One region of the Streptomyces durmitorensis genome, then DNA from elsewhere that is predicted to be linked to it. Evidence: riboswitches for the same ligand, from Rfam matches in the RefSeq annotation. Region 1 holds a riboswitch; the other holds the start of a gene.

Region 1 (4,902 bases):
TCGGCGAGGAACAGGAAGTCGAACTTGGCGCGCTCGGCGGTGCGCGCGAAGTGCGCGAAGGAGCTGAACTCGATGTGGCTCCCGGCCTCGGGGTCGCTCCATACGGTGGTGTTGTTGACGCCGGGGAAGTGTGCCGCGAGGTGGATCTGCTTGAGCGGTTTGTCCGGTGACTTGCTCATGACGGGGTCCCTTCCGGTCCGGCTCAGGCGGTGGCGGCGTAGCGGCTGGCGGGGCGGGTCAGGCCCAGGAGGCCGCGCAAGGTGTCGGCTTCGTACGCGCGCCGGAAGGCGCCGCGGCGCTGGAGTTCGGGCACCAGGCCCTGGGTGATCGCCGGGAGGTCGTGCCCGACAACGGCGGGCCGCAGCCGGAATCCGCTCAGCCCGGCCCGGCCCAACTCCACGAGCAGGTCGGCCAGTTGGGCGGGCGTTCCGGTGAATACCCGCGCGTCACTGGTGTACGGGTGACCGGCGAGGGCGTCCAGACGCTCCCGGCGTGCCACTGCGACGGCCGGGTCGTCGTCGAGGAACACCACCAGGTCGCCGAAGAGATGCAGGGACTCGTCGGCGCGCCCGGCCGCGTCCTGTTCGGCACGGACGGCTGTGACGATGGCGCGTGCGTGCCCGGTGTCGCGCGGGGTGACGTATCCGATGTCGGCTGAGCGGCCGAGGAGCCGGAACGGGGCATCCGTCGGCCCCTCGTGGGCGAGGGCGCTGATGACAGGCAGGCCCTGCGGCGGCCGGGGCGTGATCGAGGGGCCCTTGACACTGAAGTGCTTGCCCTCGAAGTCGATGTAATGCAGCTTGTCGCGGTCGATGAAGCGGCCGGTGGCCACGTCCCTGATCTCCGCGTCGTCCTCCCAGCTGTCCCAGAGGCGGCGCACGGCTTCGACGTAGTCGGCCGCCTCGTCGAAGAGGTCGAAGGTCAGCTCCCGTACGTCCGGCCTGCCGAGGTCCTCGACGGCGTCGAGGGCGGGAAGCGTGCGGCGCCCGAAGTGCGCGGCCTCGTTCCGGCGTGCGGACACCTGCACCCGTACCCCGGCGCGGCCTTCGCTGACGTAGTCGAGCGTGGCGATCGCCTTGGAGATGTGGAAGGGCTCCGTGTGCGTGGCCACCACGGTCGGCACAAGGCCGATGTGGCTGGTCAGCGGCGCGACACGGGCGGCGATGAGAACGGCGTCGAGCCGCCCTCGTACCTGATCCGTGCGTCCGTCGGGTTCGGTGAAGTGCGAGGACTGGAGGCCGAGTCCGTCCTCGATCGTCACGAAGTCGAGCAGGCCGCGTTCGGCCTCGGTGACCAGATCGGTCCAGTACCGGGCGGTGAGCAACTCCCTTGGGCGGGCGGCTGGTTCGCGCCAGGCGGCGGGGTGCCAGCCCGCGCCGTCGAGCGCGACGGCCAGATGCAGCGAAGGAGCGGAGGGAGCGGAAGAGGGCAACGCGGACGAGGGTGAAGATGATGACGACACGAAGGAGTGCCTTCCTGATCGACCGTACGAGAACACCGGCCCCTCTGCTCCGAGGGTGCGGCGGCGGGGTGACGGGTCAGGAACGACAGAGCGCGCCGGCGACGCGCTGGAGGTCGATGTGCGGCCGGGAGTACAGATGCACCTGGCGGCTCGGGGCGATCGTGACGACACGCAGTGCGGACACGGGCGGCAGCAGGGATGACGTGGACGGCACAGCGGAGACTGCCGGCATGTCCGTCACCTCCGCTCGGCAAGCCAGGGCTTGACGCTGACACTCGTAACTGCTCGGGACGTTACGTGAGGCCGCAGCGGTGCGCAATGCCCGTCGATCATGGGCGTCCTCACATCGCCGTACGTGCCTCGCCGTCCCTGTCCGTCAGGGACAACCGCCGAGTCGCTCCTTCTGTTCCGCTTCCACGCCGGGAGTTCCACGGCATCGGCCTTCTTGACTCCGCCCTGTGCCCGGACCCAGACTTCCGGGGACGGTCACGATTGTCAGCGCCCGCCCGGCAGGCTCCCTGCCCGAGCGGTTCATCGGCCCCGGCCCGCTGGCAGGCAACCCTTCCGCCGCGACGGGGTGCCCCGGGTGACGACCGGGTCGCGCCGTGGCGGCGGGGCAAGTGCGGCCCGGTTGCAACGGGCCTCGACGGCAGGGCTGGTGGACATGTCCAGGGCGGTCGGTGAGAGGAAGAGCACCCAGCGGCCTCTCCTGACCGCGCCCCGGCCCCGCCCCCGCGTGTTGACCAGACGGCTGCACATCGACCTGTTGCGCGTGTGCAGCGCATCGGCTCCAGCCGTCTGACGTCCACGCATCGCCCTCTCCCTCTCCTCTCCTCTCCGTCTCCTCTCCGTCTCCTCTCCGTCTCCCTCCGCTGTGCCACCGTCGCCGTGCGCGCGGTCGGCGCCCCCTCACCTGTCTGGAGAGCCATGCCCGAGACCACGTCGCACCGTTCCCACGCTTCCCACCCGGCTTCCCTCACGGCTCCGTGCTCCCCGCTCGAAACCGCCCCGGACGGCAGCTGTCCCGCGCCCATCCGCAGCCGCATCGGCGCCGACCTGGCCGGCGGCTTCTACCCGGCGCCACACCGCTATCACCTGTACCTCTCGGCCGGATGTCCGCGCTCCTTGCGCGTCTCGATCACCCTCGACCTGCTCGGGCTCCGGGAGTCGGTCACCACGACGCTCCTGACAGCACACACCCCTGCGGCGTCACTCGACTCCCTGCACCGCTACTACGAGGCCACCGAGCATCACTTCGACGGCCCCTTGACCGTTCCCGCCCTGTGCGACCGCTGGAGCGGGCACATCGTCAGCAACCACACGCCCGACATCCTGCGCGACCTCGCCTGCCGCCTCGCCGCGCACGGCAGCGGGCCCCTCCTGCGCCCATCGGCCCTGGCGGCGCACATCGACACCTGGCACGAACTCCTCGCGAGCCCCCTCACCGACGAGACGCTGAACCGCCTCGACGGCCGGCTGGCCTCCCATTCCTATCTCGTGGGCGACGAACTCACCTCGGTGGACGTGGACTTGTGGGCCGCTCTCGTCCACCCCACTCCGGACGCGGCCGAGACCGGTGACTCCCATCCCCACGTCCGCGCGTACGTCCGCCGCCTGCACGCCCACCCCGCCTTCTACGCCAACGGCCCTCGTCCCAAGGCCGCGAGCACCTCCCGCGCCGCCCGTTCCCCGCTCTCCACACCACCGTTGAGGTAGCCCTGACTGTGCGTGCTGGTGTGTTCGCCCGCGAAGTGGAGGCCGCCCTCCCGGCGTCCCGTGAAGCCCCAGTACCGGGTGTACTGGCCGGGGCGGTAGGAGGCGTAGGAGCCGCGGGCCCAGGGGTCGTCGACCCAGGAGTCCAGCCAGCCGCGGCCGTTGTACGCCTTCTTGAGGCCAGGGACGAGCGCGTCGAGCTGCCGCAGCGCCGTGTCCGTCACCGTGGCCGACGGTGCGGCGTGCGGGCGCTCGGCCGGGTAGGTCGCGCCGCTCCAGCCGCCGGTGAACAGGGTGAGCAGACCTTCCGGTCCTGTCTGGTACGAGGAGGTGTCCCAGGAGCTGAACAGCGGGTTGTCGCTCATGATGCCGCCGCTGAATCCGTCGAACCGCGGGAACTGGCGGTCGAATTGGAACAGCAGCTTGGCATCCGTGCCCATGCCGTGGTTGTCGATGGCCTCGCGCTTGCGGGCGCTGAGCCCCGCGCCGTCCAGGTCGACGCGGCGCAGGGTGGTGAAGGGCAGGGCGAACACGACGCGGTCGGCGGTGACTTCCCCTCTGCGGCCGCCGAAGCGCAGCCGGTAGGTGCCGCCCGCGCGGCGCACGGCCGTGAGGGGGGTGTCGAAGTGGAGGGCCGACTTGGGCAACCGCTCGGCCATCGCCTGGGGGATGAGGTCGTTACCGCCCTTGACGTGGTACTTCTCGTCGGCGCCGTCGGGGCCGATGTACTGCTCCATGAGGTTGATCGCGCTCAGTTCGTCGGCGTTGTTGCCGAAGAACGTGGCCACGCTGTTGGCCATGGCGGAGGCGAGCAGGGACGACATTCCGCCGGGGACGTTCGCCGCGAGCCAGTCCCGCACCGACAGGCCGTCGAAGTCACGGGCGGCGCGCCCCGCCTCGTCCGCGGCGTAACTGCCGATGCGCCGCGCGTCGGCGGCGAGTTGCTTCTGCACGACCTCCATGTCCCGGTAGACCGCGTCTTCCGTGACCACCTTGCCCTGGAGATGGATGACACCGCGCTCGCCGTGCTCGCGATCGGGGTTCTCCTCCTCCAGGGAGATCCCCAACTCCGCGGCCAGCTTGCGGATATGGGTGTGCCGGGTGTCGATGCGCTCGCCGCCGTGCTCGGCGAGCTGGCCCGACGCGAAGCCCCGCGCGGTCCAGCAGCGCCCGCCCACCCGGCCGTCTCTCGCCTCGAACACCTGGGCCTTGACGCCTTGTTGGGCAAGCCGGTGGGCGCAGGTGAGCCCGGCGAGGCCCGCGCCGATGACGACGACGCGGGCGTCGTGCGCGGTGGTGCGGTCCGCCGCGCGCGCGGCGGTGGGCGTGAGCGTGCCGCCGAGCGCGAGACCGCCCGCGGTGGCGAGTCCGCCACGCAGCACGGTGCGCCGGGTCGTACCGGCGTCCGCCGGTTCACGTCGCGCGCGTACGACGCGCATCCAAGGGGTTCCGCCAGCAGGCATGGGTGTCTCCCGTCAGTAGGCCGTCGGATCGACCTGGGCCGTGGAGTGTCCGTGGAGTGCACGAAGCAGCCTGCTTGCTTAACTCCTTAACCAACATGCCTGGTTGACGACGGATTCCCTCGTCCGGGACCACCCGTCCTGCGGTTCTCGCAGCCACGACACCTACGGGACGTACGACGGGCTCTTCGCCGTAGCGGGTCCTGGGCGCCTTCGGAGAGTGGAGACGGCGGCCGCGGCAGGAGCGCCGCGGCCGCCTGTGATCAC
Region 2 (4,902 bases), 6.0 Mb from region 1:
CGGGCTCTCGCTGGTCCCGCGCGATCTGCGCGACCCGGGCGCCACCACGACGTACGGCGTCGGCGAGCTGATCCGTGCCGCACTCGACGCGGGCGCACGCCGCATCCTGGTCGGCTGCGGCGACTCCGGTACGTCGGACGGGGGCGCGGGGGCGCTCCAGGCGCTCGGCGCCCGGCTCCTGGACGCGGACGGCTGGGAACTGCCGCGCGGCGGGCGGGAGTTGGGCCGCCTGAGCCGGATCGACCCCTCGGGCCTCGACCCCCGCCTGAAGGACACCGAGATCCGCGTCGCCTGCAACCCCTTCAACGTCCTGACCGGCGAGCGCGGCGTCGCCCGCGTCTTCGGCCCCCAGAAGGGCGCGACCCCCACGCAGGTCGAACAGCTCGCGGCGGCCCTTGAACACTGGGCGCACATCCTGACCCGCGACCTGCACGTCACGGCGGATCTCTCCCAAGGCCCCGGAACGGGTGCCTCCGGCGGTCTCGGCGCCGGCCTCGCGGCGCTCGGCGCCCAGCTCCTGCCCCGCTTCGACGTCCTGCTCGACCACCTGGACCTGGACGCACGCCTGGCCCGCGCCGACCTCGTCGTCACGGCCGAGGGCGCCCTGGACCACCAGACGCCACGCGGCAAGATCCCCGCCGAAGTAGCCAGGCGCGCCAAGCGGTTCGGCCGCCCGGTCCTGGTCCTCGCGGGCACGATCGGCCAGGGCGCGCACCACGTACGGGCGGAGGGCGTGGACGCCTACAGCGCGATCCTGCCCGCGCCGGTCTCGCTCACCGAGGCGCTCGGCCGGGGCGGCGAATTCCTCACCGACGCGACCGAGCGGGCCCTGCGGATGATCGTGCTGGGCTCACGCCTGAAGGGCAGGCCCAAGGCTCAGGCGGCCGTGGTGTCCGGGACGCAACGCCCGTCCTCCGTGCGGTAGTTCCAGCGCGCGCCGTCCGCCACGAGCTCCTTGACGGCGCGCACGAAGCGCTCCACGTGCTCGTCCGGGGTGCCCGCGCCGAAGCTGACGCGGATGGCGTTCAGGGACTTCTCGCCGGGCGCGGCCTCGGGGGCACCGCACTCGCCCTGGGTCTGCGGGTCGCTGCCGAGCAGGGTGCGCACCAGCGGGTGGGCGCAGAAGAGACCGTCGCGTACGCCGATGCCGTACTCGGCGGAGAGCGCGGCGGCGAAGTGCGAGCTGTTCCAGCCCTCGACGACGAAGGAGATGACGCCGACGCGCGGCGCGTCGTCGCCGAAGAGCGAGAGCACCTTCACGGCGGGCACGTCGGCGAGGCCCTCGCGCACCTTCGCGATGAGGTGGCGCTCACGGGCGACGAGCTCGTCGAAGCCCGCCTCGGTCAGCGCCTTGCAGGCGGAGGCGATCGAGTACACGCCGATGACGTTCGGCGAACCGGCCTCGTGCCGCGCGGCGGTGTCGTGCCACTCGACGTCCACGCCGCCGTCGCTGCGCCGCGCGACCTTCCGCGAGGCGCCGCCGCCCGCGAGGTACGGCTCGGCGGCCCGCAGCCAGTCGGAGCGGCCCGCGAGGACGCCCGAGCCGAAGGGCGCGTACAGCTTGTGGCCGGAGAACGCGACCCAGTCGACGTCCAACTCGCTGATGGAGACCGGGTGGTGGGGCGCGAGCTGCGCGGCGTCCAGGACGATGCGGGCGCCGTGCGCGTGGGCCGCGGCGGCCAGCTCCTTGACCGGCCACAGCTCACCGGTGACGTTCGACGCGCCGGTCACGCAGACCAGGGCGGGCCCGTAGGGGTCGCGGTCGGCGAGGGCGCGCTCCAGGGTGGCGACGGCCTGGTCGGGGGTGCGCGGCGCGTTCAGGTACGTCACGCGGGCGTCGCGCCAGGGCAGGAGCGAGGCGTGGTGCTCGGTCTCGAAGACGAAGACCTGGCAGTCGGCCGGGAGGGCCGCGGCAAGCAGATTCAGCGAGTCGGTGGTCGAGCGCGTGAAGACGACCTGGTCGTCCTCGCGGCAGCCGAGGAACTCGGCGACGGTGACCCGGCTGTTCTCGAAGAGGTCGGTGGAGAGCTGCGAGAGGTACCCGGCACCGCGGTGCACGCTGCCGTAGTACGGCGCGTACGCGGCCACGTCGTCCCACACCCGCTGCAGCGCGGGGGCGCTCGCCGCGTAGTCGAGCGCCGCGTAGGTCACCTCGCCGCCGGTGACGAGCGGCACGGTGACGTCACGGCCGAGCACCGGCAGCGGCGCGGCACAGCAGGGGTCGGCGGACTCGGCGGAGGCGGCGGCGGAGTCGGTGGTGGTGGCGACGATGCGTGCGGACATGGCGAACTCCCGTGGGAAGGCAGGCGAGTTCACTGCAAGGGCGCCGTCACGGCGCTGCAGTGATGAAGAGAAAAGGGGGTGCGGAAAAGGGGCCGGAAAGCCCTATCGCATTCGCTTGCTCACGAGACTGCTCCCTTGAGGACCAGGACCCCAGGGTTCGCAGGGGTCCGCGCTTGCCATGGACCTTGCTGTCCACGGCCTGGTCTTCACCCGGGGCACCCCGCCACGGACGGAGGGTTGCCGGACAGCGAGCCGGGGCCTAATCGCTGTCACTCATGACCTGCGCAGCATCTTGCCACACGATCTTCCCGGTGCCCACCGCAGTCCGGGATCCGGACTGCGGTGGGCACCACATTCACCTGTTGCTGGCCGACACCCAGCGCTCAAGGGCCTTCTTCGCGGCCCCGGAGTCGATCGACTCGGCCGCCTGCGCGATGCCCGCGCGGATCTGCTCCACGAGGCTCCCCTCGCCCGGCGAGAGGGCCACCAGGGCCGCCGCCGAGTTGAGCAGCACCGCGTCCCGCACGGGCCCGGTCTCGCCGTCCAGGAGGCGCAGCGCCACCTCGGCGTTGTACGAGGCGTCGGCGCCCCGCAGCGCCTCCACGGGGACGAGGTCGATGCCGACGTCGCGCGGGTCGAAGGACTCCTCGCGCACGGCGCCGTCCCGCACGACCCAGACCCGGGAGGTCGACGTGGTCGTCAGCTCGTCGAGGCCGTCGTCACCGCGGAAGACGAGGGAGGAGTGCCCGCGCTCGGCGAAGACCCCGGCCACGATCGGCGCCATCCGCGCGTCGGCCACACCGACGGCCTGGGAGCGCACCCGGGCCGGGTTCGTCAGCGGACCCAGGAGGTTGAACACGGTCCTGATCCCCAACTGGCTGCGCGCACCGCCCGCGTACCGCAGCGCCGGGTGGAACTTCACCGCGAAGCAGAAGGTGATCCCCGCCTCCTCCGCGACCTCGACGACCCGCCGCGGGGTGAGCTCAAGATTCACGCCGAGCTTCTCCAGCACGTCGGAGGCGCCGCTGGCCGACGACGCGGCGCGGTTGCCGTGCTTGACGACCTTCGCGCCCGCGCCGGCGATGACGATCGCGGACATCGTGGAGATGTTGACGGTCTTGGCACCGTCACCGCCCGTGCCGACGATGTCGACGGTCCGCCCCGGCACCTCGATCACGTTGGCGTGCTCGTACATGGTGCGTACGAGACCGGAGATCTCCTCCACGGTCTCGCCCTTGGCCCGCAGCGCCACGACGAAGCCGGCGATCTGCGCGTCGGTGGCCTCGCCCCGCATGATGCGGTCCATCGCCCAGGCCGTGTCGTCGGCGCTCTGGTCGGTCCCGTCGAGCAGGCCGTTCAGCACACCCGGCCAGGAACGGGCCGCCGCGGTATTGCCTCCTGCGGGGGTCACAGCGCTCATAGCCGCTCCTGGGTTCGTCAGCGTAGGAAGAAAGCATCCCGGTACATGGGGACGGGACCACCTTATCCAGCCCGGGGGACGGCAAAGAGCCCCGTCCATGCACTGGATGCAGGGGACGGGGCTCTCGCCGTGGCGACCTCGGGTCAGAACGTCGGAGCGTTCGGAGGATCAGTGGTGGCCGTGGCCGCTCGTGATCTCCTTGTACTCCTCGGTGGTGGGCTTGGGGATCTGGTTGTCCTCCCCGTAGTAGCCCTTGCTGAGCTTGGCCCGGAGCTTCTGCGAACCGGTCACCTTGCGCTCGACGCCGTTCTCGTCGACCGAGGGGCCGATCTCGACCGGCGCGTACTGCTCGTGCGCGGTGAGCGTGTGCAGCTGCTCCTGGCCCAGCGGCTCGTGGACCTCGATGAACTCACCGTGCGGCAGGCGCTTGATGATGCCCGACTCGCGGCCGTGCAGGACCTTCTCCTTGTCGCGCCGCTGCAGACCCAGGCAGATCCGCTTGGTGGCGATGAAGGCGAGGACCGGTGCCACGAAGAAGGCGATGCGCACGAACCAGGTGATCGAGTTGATCGACAGGTGGAAGTGCGTGGCCCAGAGGTCGTTTCCACCACCGACGAGCAGCACGAAGTACCAGGTGATCCACGCGACGCCGAACGCCGTGCGGGTCGGGACGTTGCGCGGGCGGTCCAGGATGTGGTGCTCGCGCTTGTCGCCGGTGACCCAGGACTCGATGAACGGGTAGACCGCGATCGCGACCAGGACCAGCGGGAAGATGATCAGCGGGATGAACACGCCCAGGACGAGCGTGTGACCCCAGGCGTTGATCTCCCAGCCCGGCATGACACGGATCAGACCCTCGGAGAAGCCCATGTACCAGTCGGGCTGGGCTCCGGTGGAGACCTGGTCGGGACGGTAGGGACCGAGCGCCCAGATCGGGTTGATCGTGGCGATCGCCGAGATGGCCGCGATCACGCCGAAGACCAGGAAGAAGAACCCTCCGGCCTTCGCCATGTAGACCGGGAGCAGCGGCATGCCGACGACGTTCTTGTTCGTCTTGCCGGGGCCCGCGAACTGCGTGTGCTTGTGGTAGAAGACCAGGATCAGGTGCGCCACCACGAGGCCGAGCATGATGCCCGGCAGCAGCAGGATGTGCACCGAGTAGAACCGGGCCACGAAGTCGCCGCCGGGGAACTCCCCGC

Evidence for each region. Region 1 has a riboswitch for S-adenosylmethionine ahead of M4V62_RS03640 (glutathione binding-like protein). Riboswitches for the same ligand answer to the same signal wherever they lie in the genome.
Region 2: another riboswitch for S-adenosylmethionine. It lies ahead of M4V62_RS30350 (aminotransferase class V-fold PLP-dependent enzyme); the one in region 1 lies ahead of M4V62_RS03640 (glutathione binding-like protein).

What each region holds. Positions count from the first base shown of each region.
Region 1 is NZ_CP097289.1:836,295-841,196, forward strand. It holds gene M4V62_RS03625 (NtaA/DmoA family FMN-dependent monooxygenase) at 1-179, opposite strand, end outside; gene M4V62_RS03630 (LLM class flavin-dependent oxidoreductase) at 203-1,432, opposite strand; gene M4V62_RS03635 (putative leader peptide) at 1,539-1,694, opposite strand; SAM riboswitch class IV at 1,947-2,091, shown strand; gene M4V62_RS03640 (glutathione binding-like protein) at 2,390-3,178, shown strand; gene M4V62_RS03645 (flavin monoamine oxidase family protein) at 3,097-4,638, opposite strand; gene M4V62_RS03650 (M13 family metallopeptidase) at 4,899-4,902, opposite strand, start outside.
Region 2 is NZ_CP097289.1:6,809,680-6,814,581, reverse strand. It holds gene M4V62_RS30355 (glycerate kinase family protein) at 1-925, shown strand, start outside; gene M4V62_RS30350 (aminotransferase class V-fold PLP-dependent enzyme) at 877-2,283, opposite strand; SAM riboswitch class IV at 2,448-2,564, opposite strand; gene trpD (anthranilate phosphoribosyltransferase) at 2,639-3,703, opposite strand; gene qcrB (cytochrome bc1 complex cytochrome b subunit) at 3,872-4,902, opposite strand, start outside.